Regions from separate parts of the Streptomyces sp. NPDC051740 genome, predicted to be linked through region 4. Evidence: riboswitches for the same ligand, from Rfam matches in the RefSeq annotation. Region 4 holds a riboswitch; each other region holds the start of a gene.
What was found. A riboswitch is a leader RNA that binds a small molecule or an ion and turns the genes downstream of it on or off. The one in region 4 is predicted to bind cyclic di-AMP.
Positions count from the first base shown of each region.

Region 1: it holds a riboswitch for cyclic di-AMP, as region 4 does, so the genes downstream of both, ACIA6T_RS12060 (M23 family metallopeptidase) here and ACIA6T_RS00620 (transglycosylase SLT domain-containing protein) in region 4, are expected to answer to the same signal.
Region 2: it holds a riboswitch for cyclic di-AMP, as region 4 does, so the genes downstream of both, ACIA6T_RS27030 (M23 family metallopeptidase) here and ACIA6T_RS00620 (transglycosylase SLT domain-containing protein) in region 4, are expected to answer to the same signal.
Region 3: it holds a riboswitch for cyclic di-AMP, as region 4 does, so the genes downstream of both, ACIA6T_RS22950 (peptidoglycan DD-metalloendopeptidase family protein) here and ACIA6T_RS00620 (transglycosylase SLT domain-containing protein) in region 4, are expected to answer to the same signal.

Region 1 is NZ_JBITCL010000005.1:449,231-451,421, reverse strand. It holds gene ACIA6T_RS12060 (M23 family metallopeptidase) at 37-1,056, opposite strand; cyclic di-AMP (ydaO/yuaA leader) riboswitch at 1,069-1,226, opposite strand; tRNA gene ACIA6T_RS12055 (tRNA-Met) at 1,556-1,629, opposite strand; gene ACIA6T_RS12050 (dihydrofolate reductase family protein) at 1,693-2,191, opposite strand, start outside.
Region 2 is NZ_JBITCL010000019.1:17,948-20,138, reverse strand. It holds gene ACIA6T_RS27035 (M16 family metallopeptidase) at 1-519, shown strand, start outside; cyclic di-AMP (ydaO/yuaA leader) riboswitch at 722-886, shown strand; gene ACIA6T_RS27030 (M23 family metallopeptidase) at 899-1,672, shown strand; gene ACIA6T_RS27025 (GntR family transcriptional regulator) at 1,861-2,191, shown strand, end outside.
Region 3 is NZ_JBITCL010000014.1:17,388-19,578, forward strand. It holds gene ACIA6T_RS22945 (alpha-galactosidase) at 1-871, shown strand, start outside; cyclic di-AMP (ydaO/yuaA leader) riboswitch at 1,186-1,347, shown strand; gene ACIA6T_RS22950 (peptidoglycan DD-metalloendopeptidase family protein) at 1,352-2,191, shown strand, end outside.
Region 4 is NZ_JBITCL010000001.1:130,992-133,182, reverse strand. It holds gene ACIA6T_RS00625 (polyprenyl synthetase family protein) at 1-502, opposite strand, end outside; cyclic di-AMP (ydaO/yuaA leader) riboswitch at 1,077-1,244, shown strand; gene ACIA6T_RS00620 (transglycosylase SLT domain-containing protein) at 1,250-1,744, shown strand; gene ACIA6T_RS00615 (HAD family hydrolase) at 1,708-2,191, opposite strand, start outside.

The DNA of each region.
Region 1 (2,191 bases), on a different contig from region 4:
GTCGTCGGGACTGCCGGGGTTCGGAAGCGGCGGGGCTCAGGGGGTGAGGCCCTTGCTCTGCAGCCACGCCATCGGGTCGATGCCCGAGCCGGAGCCGCCGGAGTGGACCTCCAGGTGGAGGTGGGCGCCGGTGGAGTTGCCGGTGGAGCCGACGCGGCCGATCACATCGCCGGTGTTGACCTTCTGGCCGACGCTGACGCTGATGGAGGACTGGTGAGCGTACCAGATCTCGGTGCCGTCGTCGAGAGTGAGCACGGTCTTGTAGCCGTAGGAGCCGTCCCAGCCGGCGGAGGTGATCGTGCCGGTGTGGACCGCCTTGATCAGCGTGCCCGTGGGGGCGGCGAAGTCGAGGCCGGTGTGGTAGCCGGAGGACCAGTAGGCGCCGGCCTGGCCGAAGGTCGAGGAGAGGGTGTACGAGGAGGTCGGCAGCGCGTACTGCTTGGCCAGCTCGGCGAGGCGCTCGGCCTCGGCCTTCTTCGCGGCCTCCTCCTCCGCCTTCTTCTTGGCGGCCTCGGCCTTGGCCTCGGCCTCCTTCTCCGCCTTGGCCGCGGCCTCGGCGGCCTGCTTCTCGGCGGCGGCGACGGCCTCGGCGGCGGCCTTGGTCTCGGCCTGGCTCTGCTGCTGCTCGACCTGGGCCATGATCCGGGTGCGCAGCGCCTCACCGGCGCCGGCGGTGCCCTGCTCGGTGTCGGCGGCGGTCATGGCGAGGGTGCTGAGGGGGGTGGACGATCCCTCGGGGGTTTCCTCGTCGGAGATGAGGGAACCCACGTTGGGGAGGTCGGGCATGGAGATCGAGACCGGCGGCTTGCCGGTCTGGGCGCTGGCCATGCCGCCGGCGCCGACGGCCGCTATGACGCCGACGCCCAGGACGGTGGAGCTGCGGGCGAGTCCTCCGCCGCGCTGCTTGGAGACGCGATGCCGGCCGCGTACGGGACGAAGGGACTCCGCGGTGGGGTTCCACTCCTCGAAGGGGCCCTCGTCGGTGTGGCCGGCGCCGTAGGCGACGGTGTCGCTCGGCTTGAACGGGGCTTCGGGGGCAGGCGGGTTGGACGCCACGTGGGCGCGCTCCTTTCCTTCCGTCTTCGCCTACCGGGTTAGCTGACGGGTTCGGAGCGGGAAGGTCTCCTACGCGCGTATACGAGCCGTGTCGCCACGGCGGTATCCACGCGATTCACCCCATGGTGGTGGTTCCCCGGTTCCCTTGCGGGATTCGGCGCGTGCGCACGGAGCCGCCTTCTGTGACGGCTGGGACGACCGCGCTGCGTTATCGAACGTTAATAGACGCGAGGGTCGTATTCCAAGCCGTTCCTCTTGATCGTTAACGATCCCCGGGGGGACTTAAGCGCCATGAGCGGCCAAAAACGGGCGAGTTGACCGCACCTCAGGCCGTCTTGGGTGACGGGCGGTTTCTGACCGTGCGTCAGTTGTTATGCGCTGCGGGGTGGGTTGCTCACAACGAGTGAGAACGGGGAGCGGGCGGGAGCGGGCCGCGACGGGCGGGAAACGGAAAACACCGAGGGCCGGAATCCTTTGGATTCCGGCCCTCGGCCTTCAGTAGCGGGGACAGGATTTGAACCTGCGACCTCTGGGTTATGAGCCCAGCGAGCTACCGAGCTGCTCCACCCCGCGTCGTTGAAACCAGTGTACGCCATCCGCGGGACACGGCGCACACCCGTTACCGGCGGCCCGGTCTCAGCGGCCGAGCAGATGGCCGTTGGGTGCCTTGGCACGGTCCGCGTGCTCCGGCAGGACGACGACGGTGGCGCCCCCGGCCGCCAGCACGCCGCTGCCGTCGGCGTCCGCCACGAACGTGTCCGGCTCGCGCCAGGCCGTGACCACCCTCCGCACTCCCGCGTCCAGGACCAGCCGGGCACAGGGCGCAGGGCGGGACGCGCGGCGGGCGCAGGGCTCCAGGCTGGAGTACACGGTGGCGGTGACGAGCCGGGGGTCCGTGGGGTCGGTCTTGGCGAGCGCGGCCTCCTCCGCGTGCACCACCGGGTCGGCGCCCTCCCGGGAGTGACCGCGCGCCAGCTCCGTACCGTCGGCGGCCACCACGACCGCGCCCACGCTGAACGCCGTCTCCGAGGGCGGGCACTCGGCGGCCAGCTCACAGGCGAGGGCCAGCCAGTGGTGGTCGGCGGCGGAGGGCAGCGGGCCGGTGCCGGGGGCGGTGGGCTCGTAGCGCGTCAGG
Region 2 (2,191 bases), on a different contig from region 4:
CTCGGCGGCACCCTCACCTCCCGCCTGGACCGCGTGCTGCGCGAGGAGAAGGGCTACACCTACGGCGTACGGGCGTTCGGCCAGGTCCTCAGGTCCGCCCCGGACGGCACCGGCGCGGCGATGCTGGCCATCAGCGGCTCCGTCGACACCCCGAACACCGGCCCCGCCCTCGAGGACCTGTGGACGGTGCTGCGCACGCTCGCCGCCGACGGGCTCACCGACGACGAACGCGATGTCGCGGTGCAGAACCTCGTGGGCGTGGCGCCGCTCAAGTACGAGACCGCCGCGGCCGTCGCGAGCACCCTGGCCGACCAGGTCGAGCAGCACCTGCCCGACCACTACCAGGCCGACCTGTACCGGCAGTTGGCCGCGACCGGCACCGTGGAGGCCACCGCGGCCGTCGTGAACGCCTTCCCGGTGGACCGCCTGGTGACCGTCCTCGTCGGTGACGCGGCGCAGATCAAGGCACCCGTCGAGGCCCTCGGCATCGGTGAAGTCACCGTCGTGACGGCCGAGTAGCGAGCGGCGAGGACGCACGCGCGCGTGGGGCCCTGGTGACACGAAAGCCACCAGGGCCCGCTTATGCCCGAATCGGGGCGGAAGTTGCCTGTCTGGCCTGTGGGATGCGCTACAAAAACCGGGATTCGTTTGAGGATCGGGAGACGGCCCGCTTAGCGTCATCCGGGCTGTTCGTCGGGCAGTGCGCCGCACCCGCGGCACCGGACAGCCATCGCCGAGTCCCCCTACGGCGCGAGCCGGGGGAGCCGGGGACCCACCGCAGTCCCTGGGGTGAATCGGACGCCCGCGCGTGTCGCGAGGGGGCCCGTAGGAGACCTTCCTGCTCCGAACCCGTCAGCTAACCCGGTAGGCGAGAGGGAAGGAAAGGACCAGCCTGTACATGGCGTTCACCCGCGCCCCGGGCAAGCACCGTCGTCCCAGCCGGACGCAGCGCGGCACCGCCCGCGTGGCGGGCGTCGCGGCGCTCACCACCACCGGCGTCGTCGGCTCCCTCGCGGCCCCCGCGCTCGCCGCCGAGCCCGCTGCCGCACAGACCGGCCTCACGCCCGTCGTCACCCTCGGCGACGCGGTCGCCGACCGGATCGACGCCCAGGCGGCCGCCCAGCACGAGGCCGCCCGGGAGGCGGCCGAGGCCGCCGCGCGGAAGGCCGCCGAGGAGGCCGCGCGCGAGAAGGCCGCCGAGGCGGCCGAGGAGGCCCGCGCGGAGAAGGAGCGCGCCGCGCGGGAGGCCGAGCGCGAGCGCCTCAACACCTTCGTCTCCCCGATCGCCGGCTCGTACGTCTCGACCGGTTACCAGGCCGGCAGCTCGCTGTGGTCCTCCGGCAGTCACACCGGTGTCGACTTCCACGCCGCGACCGGCACCCCCGTCCAGTCGGTCGGCGTCGGCACCGTGGTCGAGGCCGGCTGGGGCGGCTCGTACGGCAACCAGGTCGTCATCAAGATGCACGACGGCACGTACACCCAGTACGCCCACCTGTCGTCCATCGGCGTCTCGGTGGGCCAGCAGGTGGCCGCCGGGCAGCAGATCGGCCTCTCCGGCGCCACCGGCAACGTCACGGGCGCGCATCTGCACTTCGAGGCCCGCACGGGCGCCGATTACGGCTCCGACCTCGACCCCGTCGCCTACCTCCGCGCGCACGGCGTGAACCTCTGACCCGCCCGCTTCCCGATGCCCCGGCTCCCCGAGCCGGGGCATCGGTGTTTCCGGGCACCGCCGCATCACTTGTCCAAAAAATATGCATGGATTCCGGCCCGCCGTCGTGAATTCCCGCCGATTGCAATAGAGTCGCGGAACACACGTCAATCGTCGACGTTTCACGGGGATTAATCCGGAGGTTCGTCATGCGCATTCCCGCGCACTCGGTGTGCACGGCGATCCGGGACGACATCGTCGCGGGTGTCCACGAGCGCGGCGGCCGGCTCACCGAGGAAGTGCTCGCCCGCCGTTACGGAGTCTCCCGCGTCCCCGTCCGGGAGGCGCTGCGCACGCTGGAGGCCGAGGGATTCGTGGTGACCCGGCGGCACGCGGGCGCGTGCGTCGCGGAACCCACCGAGCAGGAGGCCGCCGACCTGCTGGAGATGCGCATGCTCCTCGAGCCGCTCGGCGCCTCCCGCGCGGCCCAGCGCCGCACCGAGGCCCATCTGAAGGTGCTGCGCGGCCTGGTCAGGCTGG
Region 3 (2,191 bases), on a different contig from region 4:
GCCGGGCCGCCGGCGCACGGAGTTCCGCAACCAGCTCGTGCTCAACCTCGCGCGGGACGACGTGCGGGAGTACCTCTGGGAGCAGCTCGACGGACTGCTCTCCGGCGTCCCCGTCGACTATGTGAAGTGGGACTTCAACCGCTGCTCCACCGACGCCGGGTGGCCGGACGACCCGTACCCGCAGCGGCTGTGGACCGACCATGTGCGCGGCCTGTACGCGCTGCTGGACCGGTTGCGGGCGGCCCATCCGGACGTGGCCTTCGAGTCCTGCTCGGGCGGCGGCGGGCGGATCGACCTGGGGGTCCTCTCCCGTACCGACCAGGTGTGGACCTCGGACAACACCGACCCGCTCGACCGGCTCGCCGTCCAGCACGGCTTCAGCCAGCTCCACCCGGCCCGGGTGATGGCCGCCTGGGTCACCGACAGCCCGAACGCGATGCTCAACGGACGGGTCAGTTCGCTGCGCTTCCGGTTCGTCAGCGCCATGGCGGGGGTGCTCGGCGTCGGCGGCGACCTCGCGCGGTGGACCGGGGAGGAGCTCGCCGAGGCGCGGGAGTGGGTCGCGCTCTACAAGGAGATCCGGCCCGTCGTCCAGCGCGGCGACCTGTACCGGCTGCGGCCCCCGGAGGGCGGACTGAGCGCGGTGCAGTACGTCCTCGGCGACGAGACCGTCGTCCTCGCCTGCCTCCAGGCGCAGCACTACGGAGAGCCCGTCCCGGCCCTCCGGCTGCGCGGCCTCGACCCGGAGGCGTCGTACGAATGCCGCGAAACCGGCGAAACGTACCGAGGCGCCCTCTTGCTGCACCACGGGCTGCGCACCGGTCTGCGGGGGGATCTGGACGCCGCGGTGGTGCGGCTGCGGCGCCTGTGATCTAACGATTGGGGCGTTCTGTCCGATTAGGAGTATTCGCCATAACGTGCCCCGAAAGGAAGGGAGATGGGGAAGGGGTGCGTGAGCAGCGTCATATCCGTGACGATGCGTTGTCGCCATGCTCACGTAATCCTGTGGAGCCGCAAGGGAATTCGCGGGGAAAAGGGAATCCCGGCTGACGCTCGGTGACGCCGATTCCGCCTTTGGATCACGGAGAAACACGTGCGCGGTGAACCTCGCGCTTGTCCCCCCACGTCCGGGTCGCTTACGTTCGCCACCGATCCGGACGGACGCCCAATCCTGCCGCCGCCCGGAGCCCGTACACACTGACCCGTACACGGCAGGAGCGGGGGACCCACAGGTACCACTGCCTGTTCCGGTTCCCGGAACGGCTTGGGGTTAAGCCGCGTGACAACGCGGCCGGGCATCTCCAGCCCGAACCCGACAGCTCACCTCGCAGGCGCCGGAGAGGAATTCGACATGCCCGCGAAGGGTAAGCACCGCCGTACCAAGGCCCAGCGTTTCACCCGCTCCATCGCCGTCGCCGGAACCGGTGGCGCCGCACTCGCCCTGCCGCTTCTCGGCGCCACCGGCGCGCACGCCGCGACGCCTCAGAGCGCCCCCGAGAAGGCCGTCCAGTCCCTTTCCGTCGCCGGCCAGAAGACCGTCGCCGAAAAGGGCGACGAGACCCGCACGTACACCGTGAAGGCCGGCGACTACCTCGCGAAGATCGCCGAGACGGAGCACGTCGACGGTGGCTGGAAGCAGCTCTACACGGACAACCGTGAGGCCATCGGCGACGACCCGTCGCTCATCCACCCCGGCCTGAAGCTCTCCGTCGACGGCGGGGCCGCCGCGAGCGCGCCGGAGAAGTCGTCCGCCCCGGAGGCCCCGGAGACCCCGCAGGCCTCGGAGCAGGAGGCCGAGAAGCCGGCGGAGCAGCCCTCCTCGGACGCCTCCGCCCAGACCACGAGCACCGACCAGGCCACGAGCACCGACCAGGCCGCGAGCGCCTCCGGTTACAGCTCCCCGGTGCCCGGCGGCGGTCTCGGCACCGCCTACAAGGTGGCCGGCAGCATGTGGTCCAGCGGCTACCACACCGGCGTCGACTTCGCCGTCCCGACCGGCACCTCCCTGAAGGCCGTCGGCGCGGGCACCGTCGTCTCCGCGGGCTGGGCCGGCGCGTACGGCAACCAGGTCGTCATCCGGCTCGAGGACGGCCACTACGCCCAGTACGCACACCTGTCCTCGCTCTCCGTCTCGGCCGGCCAGACCGTGACCGGCGGTCAGCAGGTCGGCCTCTCCGGCTCGACCGGCAAC
Region 4 (2,191 bases):
GGTCGCGGCCGTCCTGCGGTCCCGCGGTCTCCAGGATCTGCCCGGTGACCAGCCGCTCGAACGCCTCGGCCTGCACCCGCACGGCCTCGGGACCGAGGTCGGCCAGGATGTGCGAGGCCCGCGCGAAGAGGAAGTCGCCGGTGAGGACCGCGACGGAGTTGCCCCAGCGGGCGTTCGCGCTGTCGACGCCGCGCCGCACCTCGGCCTCGTCCATCACGTCGTCGTGGTACAGCGTGGCCAGATGGGTGAGCTCCACGACCACGGCCGAGGGCACGACGCCGGGCGCGTAGGGGTCGCCGAACTGGGCGGCGAGCATCACGAGCAGCGGACGGAACCGCTTGCCGCCGGCCCGCACCAGGTGCTGGGCGGCTCCCGTGATGAAGGGGACCTCACTCTTGGTGGCCTCGAGCAGCCCTTCCTCGACAGCCGTCATTCCGGCCTGGACATCGGCTTCCAGAGCCTGGTCCCGCACGCTCAGCCCGAACGGCCCGACGACGGTCACGAGGGGTCTCCTGTCTGCTGGTGTCCACTGGCGGTTACACGGAATGTCGATAGGTCGCTGCCATCACTCAAGTCAGCGTATCCGGTCATGTTTCGATCACCGCCAGCGCCCGGCGTTACGGGCAGGGCGGTACGGGATCAGGAACGGAGTGCTTTTGATCGGTTGATAACAACGGACATTCTTCGGCTTTCCCGGACGTAGCAATCCACTCCTCGACCCGGCTCCGGACCCGCCTGCCGGGCCCCGCCTCGCCACGCGAACCATCCTGCCCGCCCCGGCGTCCGATTTGCCGCAAATGAAGAGCTAATTCACCTTGGCGAAAAATGCGCTCACAGGTAATCCCCAGTGAAGTGGGTCACGCGCGACCCGGCGCCCCCATCGCCCGTCGCCACTCGCCTTTCGCCTTTCCCCGGCGCCGAGTTGACCCTTGGCAGCAGCAAAGGATCAAGCGTCCCAAAACCCCCATCACAAGATCAAACGGCACCTTCTGTGATGCCCGCGCTTGTTCCCGACATGTGCTCTCGCATACGTTCCGGGCCTGCCGGGTGGACGCCTAATCCTGCCGCCGCCCGCATCACACCCGACGACGAACTCGAGACGGCAGGAGTGGGGGACCCAGGTAAGCCGCCGCACCGGACTTCGCACCGGGACGGCTAGGGGTGAAGCCATGCCCGCAGGGGCACGGCCGGGCACTCTCCCGCCCGAACCCGACAGCTCACCTCGCAGGCGTAGGAGAGGAACCCAGACATGCCTGCTTTCGGTCAGCTCAACCGCTTCGGCAACCGCCGCCTCGCCCGTTCCCTCGCCGTCGCCGGCGCCGGCGTCGCCGTGGTCGCCCTGCCGCTGTTCGGCGCGACCGGCGCCTCCGCGGCCACCACCGAGCCGACGGCGCCGACGACCGCCGCCTCCGTGACGGCGTACCCGGACAACCTCGACGGCTGGATCCGCGAGTCGCTGGACATCATGGCGCAGCAGGGCATCCCGGGCAGCTACGACGCCATCCACCGCAACATCATGCGCGAGTCCTCCGGCAACCCGTACGCCATCAACAACTGGGACTCCAACGCCGCCGCCGGCACCCCGTCGAAGGGCCTGCTGCAGGTCATCGACCCGACCTTCGCGGCCTACCACGTGCCCGGCACCGCCTTCGACCCGTACGACCCGGTCGCGAACATCACGGCGGCCTGCAACTACGCGGCCGACCGCTACGGCTCCATCGACAACGTCTTCGGCGCGTACTGAGCCACCCGCTGACGGGCGAGCGTCATCGCCCCGCCGAACAGTCGCTCGAGGACGACGGCCACGCCGTCGTCCTCGTTCGACGTGGTGACCTCGTCCGCCACCGCCTTCAGTTCGGGATGCGCGTTGGCCATGGCGACGCCGTGGGCCGCCCAGGCGAACATGGGGACGTCGTTCGGCATGTCGCCGAAGGCGATCGTCCGCGCCGGGCTCACCCCCAGGTGCTCGGCGGCCAGCGCCAGCCCGGTCGCCTTGGTCACCCCGCACGGCTGGAGCTCCACGGTGCCCGGCCCCGACATGGTGACCGTGGCCAGTGACCCGACCACCGACCGGGCCGCCGCCGCCAACGCGTCGTCGGACAGGTCCGGATGGCGCAGCAGCACCTTGCTGATCGGCCGGTCCCACAGCTCGGCCCGCCGCTCGACCCGCACCGCGGGCAGGGTCGGGTGC